One region of the Photobacterium makurazakiensis genome, then DNA from elsewhere that is predicted to be linked to it. Evidence: predicted binding sites of a transcription regulator. Region 1 holds the regulator's gene; the other holds the start of a gene.
What was found. The regulator MetJ, encoded in region 1, represses methionine synthesis genes. The targets are predictions, from matches to a motif close to TTAGACNTNTANANGTCTAA.
Positions count from the first base shown of each region.

Region 1 (2,417 bases):
GATAAATTTGTCCCACAAGCGGCTGTTGTTGTAGATAAGCCAGCACTTTGGCGCTGTTTTCTTCATGCATCCGCATTCTTGGTGCAAGGGTTCGTAAGCCTCGCAGTGTCAAATAAGCATCAAACGGTGCGCCCGTTGCACCAATGCAGTTAGCCCACCAAGCAATCGTCTCGGCCTGCTCCGCTTCTTTTGAGATCAATACACCACCGACAACATCTGAATGGCCATTGATGTACTTGGTTGTTGAATGGATCACAAAATCAGCCCCTAGTGCAATGGGCTGCTGAAGGATTGGTGATAAGAAAGTATTATCAACCGCAACCAATGCGCCTTCTTGCTTTGCTGATTCACACAATGCTGCAACATCTACAATTCGTAGCAATGGGTTAGACGGTGTTTCAACCCAAACCAGTTTTGGCTTTAATGCCAATGCTTGAGCCAAGGCCTCAGGGTCGGTTTGATCAACAAAACGGACCTTAAAGTCACCTTTCGTCGCTCGCGTATTAAACAAACGATAAGTACCGCCATAACAATCGTGTGGGGCAATAACCAGATCATCTGGGCCAAGCAAGGCTGATGCGAGTAAGTTAATTGCAGCAGTACCACAGCTGGTTACCACGCCACCCGCGCCGCCTTCGAGCTCTGCCAAGGCATCGGCGAGCATGTTACGGGTAGGGTTACCAGAGCGAGAGTAATCATATTGTGGAAGCTCACCCAACCGAGGAAAGCTGTAGGTTGATGTCAGGTAAATCGGCGGCACAACGGCATTGTGCTGAGAGTCTGACTCAATGCCAGTACGAACGGCTATAGTGGCAAGCTTCTTATCACTCATATTACTTTCCTTGTCGGGGCGAGCCCCTGCTGCGAATAACGTTTATGCAACAACATAACCATATTTGCAAAAGACGTCAACACTTCTAGACGTCTACATGTCTTTGCTTATGGCAGTAAATCCGGCTAGAATTCACTCCTATCATATTTATTCAATCAAACATCGCTGAGAAGGTTAACAATGGCAGAGTGGAATGGCGAATACATCAGTCCATACGCGGAACACGGTAAGAAAAACGAACAAGTAAAAAAAATTACTGTTTCGATTCCATTGAAGGTGCTTAAAATTTTAACTGATGAGCGAACTCGTCGTCAGGTGAATAATTTACGCCATGCCACCAACAGCGAGTTGCTATGTGAAGCTTTCTTGCACGCATACACGGGTCAGCCCCTGCCGACCGATGAAGATATCCGTAAAGATTGCCCTGACGACTTGCCAGCCGAAGCAAAAGCGCTGATGGAAGAGATGGGCATTAAGTACGAAGACATTAACGAGTAAGCCTCACTTTTCTCGTCAACAAAAACCAAAAAACCAGCCTGGGGCTGGTTTTTTATTGGTCAGGTAATCTAAAGCAGATTAACTTTCCATATAACCGACAGGCATCTCGATTCGAGCTACACCCGAATCAATCGCTGCTTGCGCGACTGCCTTCGCAACGCGTGGTAGCAAACGTGGGTCCATCGGTTTTGGAATAATATAGTCGGTGCCAAACTCTAGTTTATCGACACCTGCCGCTTTAACCACTTCCGTAGGTACTGGCTCTTGGGCTAGTTCACGGATCGCTTTTACCGCAGCCAATTTCATTTCATCATTAATTTCACTCGCACGCACATCCAATGCACCGCGGAAAATGAATGGGAAACAGATAACGTTGTTTACCTGATTCGGGTAATCAGAACGGCCTGTACCCATAATTAAATCATCGCGAACGGCATGGGCCAGTTCTGGTTTGATTTCTGGATCAGGGTTTGAGCAGGCAAAAACAATCGGCTGATCCGCCATGAGCTTAAGCAGTTCTGGCGCAAGCAAATCTGGACCAGATACACCGACAAAGATATCAGCACCTTCGATAACATCTTCTAATGTGCGCTTATCAGTATTGTTGGCGAATAGTTGCTTATATTCATTAATGTCGTCACGACGCGTATGGATCACACCTTTACGGTCAAGCATGTAGATCTTCTCACGCTGTGCGCCACACTTGATCAATAGCTCCATACAAGCAACCGCAGCCGCACCAGCACCTAGACAAACAATCACAGCTTCGCTAATTTCTTTGCCTTGAAGCTCAAGTGCATTAAGCATGCCCGCAGCCGTTACAATCGCAGTACCGTGCTGATCATCATGGAAAACCGGTACATGACAACGCTCAATCAAACGCTTTTCAATCTCGAAGCAGTCTGGGGCTTTGATATCTTCAAGGTTGATACCACCGAAGGTGTCAGCAATGTTCGCAACGGTATCAACAAACTCATCGATCGTACGGTGTTTAACTTCGATATCAATCGAATCTAGACCAGCGAAGCGCTTAAACAATAGCGCCTTACCTTCCATGACTGGCTTCGATGCCAATGGGCCTAAATTA
Region 1 is NZ_JAKJSJ010000013.1:152,862-155,278, reverse strand. Features, by position in the region: gene L4D09_RS06295 (O-succinylhomoserine (thiol)-lyase) at 1-832, opposite strand, end outside; gene metJ (met regulon transcriptional regulator MetJ) at 1,013-1,330, shown strand; gene L4D09_RS06285 (malic enzyme-like NAD(P)-binding protein) at 1,409-2,417, opposite strand, start outside.

Region 2 (2,417 bases), on a different contig from region 1:
TCTATCCGTGGCTGAGCAACATAGATAGGATCTGCCGAGCGAGGTATCAAGGCGTCATTCATCACTTGTTGATGGGATTGCTGTAGCGACATCACGACCTGGTGACGATTTTTTGCATTTAACGACTCAACAACAGCGCGCTTTTGTTCGGCCATTACAACGTTAAGATCATCATGCCACCGTACATCACTCTTCTCATCGGCGTGTGCATAAGCGGTACTTATCGTCGAAAACAGCACCAAACAACCAGCAGCTATTGTATTCATGTCTCTCTCCTTACATTCCCAGTATTAGAAACTGAAATATTGCAGTTTACATGCCAAACCTTAAGCCACTGAAACAAAAGGGAAATAAAGGGGGGCATTTATGAAGAAAACATGCAGTGGTGAATATATAGTCATATTATGGCGTAATTCGCCAATGTTTAGCCCATAAAAAAGGCCGCCTCAGCGACCTTCTTATATAGCAACGTCACCGTGCAGTTAGCGTGCTGCCAACCATGTCGGTACATCTGCTACGCTATCAAGTACAACGGTTGCGATACTCTCACCCGTTTCAGTTACTGGCTTACCCGTACGAACCAAAATTTTAGTCCCTACTTCTGCCGCTGCAGCCGCTTCCATATCATCAGCTTTATCGCCAATCATCACCGAGTTCGCCATGTCGATTTTCAAGAAATCACGGGCTGAAATAAACATTCCCGGCTTTGGTTTGCGACAATCACAGTCTTGCAGGTAATCACCCTTGCCTTCCGTTGGGTGATGCGGGCAATAATAAATACCGTCGAACTCAACACCGTTATCGACAAAGTTCCAGTCCATCCACTCAGTCAGGGTTAGAAAGTCATCTTCGGTATACATGCCTCGAGCGATCCCAGCTTGGTTGGTCACCAGAACAAGCATATACCCCATCGCCTTTAGCTGTTTGCAGGCATCAAAGACACCTTCAACATACTCGAAGTCATCCACGGTATGTACGTAACCATGATCAACATTAATCACACCATCACGATCGATAAAAACTGCTGGTTTAGCCAAGCGTCAGCCCTCTGTCTAGCTGTATTGTAGTCGTCAAATTATGACATGGGTCGCTGCTGGATTCACCTCTTTATCACCGTTGCTGCTCAGTTATTCAATTTCTGTAATCATTGAGTTTAAATGGCTATAAAGCCGTTTGGACGTCTAGACGTAAAAATATCTATTGACTTCATTTGTCTTAGCCAATAGCATCAACGCAATAGATGAGATTAGCTAACCGTTATCTCACGTGATAAAAATAATGCAAACACATAAAACAACATGACAATATGCCATTAACGCTTCACGATAAGTAATAACATATACGGCATATGATTCAGGATGAACAATGATAGAAATAAATAGAGTTAACAAGGTGTTCTATCAGGGGGAAAGGGAGATCCACGCGCTGCGTGATATTAACCTTACCATTGAACAAGGCACGATCTTCGGCGTAATAGGCTCTTCCGGTGCAGGTAAAAGTACCCTGATCCGTTGTGTTAACCTTTTGGAAAAACCAACTAGCGGTCATGTCATTGTTGATGGCACCGATCTCACTATGCTATCAAGCCAAGAGCTAACCCAAGCTCGCCGAAAAATTGGCATGATTTTCCAACATTTCAATCTGCTTTCATCCCGTACTGTTTTCAAAAATATCGCGTTACCGCTTGAACTGGCAGGCGCATCGAAAGATGCTATCGAAAAGAAGGTCAATGAGCTTCTTGCCTTAGTCGGTTTGGCTGATAAAAGTGAAACATACCCATCAAATTTAAGCGGCGGACAAAAGCAACGGGTTGCCATTGCTCGTGCCTTGGCTTCTGATCCGAAAGTACTGCTTTGTGATGAAGCCACCAGCGCACTTGATCCCGCGACAACTCAATCTATTTTAGAGTTACTCAAAGAGATCAACCGCAAATTAAACCTAACCATTTTACTTATTACCCATGAGATGGACGTGGTCAAAAGTATTTGTTCACAAGTGGCAATTATCGGAGATGGTGAGCTGGTCGAAAAAGGCCCTGTCGGTGATATCTTTGCTCATCCCAAAACAGCCCTTGCTCGTGAGTTCATCCGCTCAACGCTAGATCTCTCAATTCCTGAAGATTACCGTGCACGCATGGTTGAAACCCGTATCGATAACAGCTACCCATTAGTACGCCTTGAGTTTACGGGAGCGTCGGTAGATGCGCCGTTGATATCACAAGTCGCCCGTGAGTTTAATATTGATATCAGTATTCTAAGTTCAGATATGGACTATGCTGGGGGCGTTAAATTTGGCCTTATGTTGGCTGAATTATTCGGTACCGAGCAAGCTGCGGAACAGGCCATTGCCTTCCTTCGTGATCATAAAGTCAATGTAGAGGTATTAGGTTATGTTGCTTGAATCTGTTGTAACCTGGT
Region 2 is NZ_JAKJSJ010000045.1:15,163-17,579, forward strand. Features, by position in the region: gene L4D09_RS19200 (hypothetical protein) at 1-266, opposite strand, end outside; gene gmhB (D-glycero-beta-D-manno-heptose 1,7-bisphosphate 7-phosphatase) at 483-1,037, opposite strand; gene metN (methionine ABC transporter ATP-binding protein MetN) at 1,366-2,400, shown strand; gene L4D09_RS19215 (methionine ABC transporter permease) at 2,390-2,417, shown strand, end outside.
Region 2: metN (methionine ABC transporter ATP-binding protein MetN) is a predicted target of MetJ. The motif match lies at 1,174-1,193, and genes of this name have one in related genera.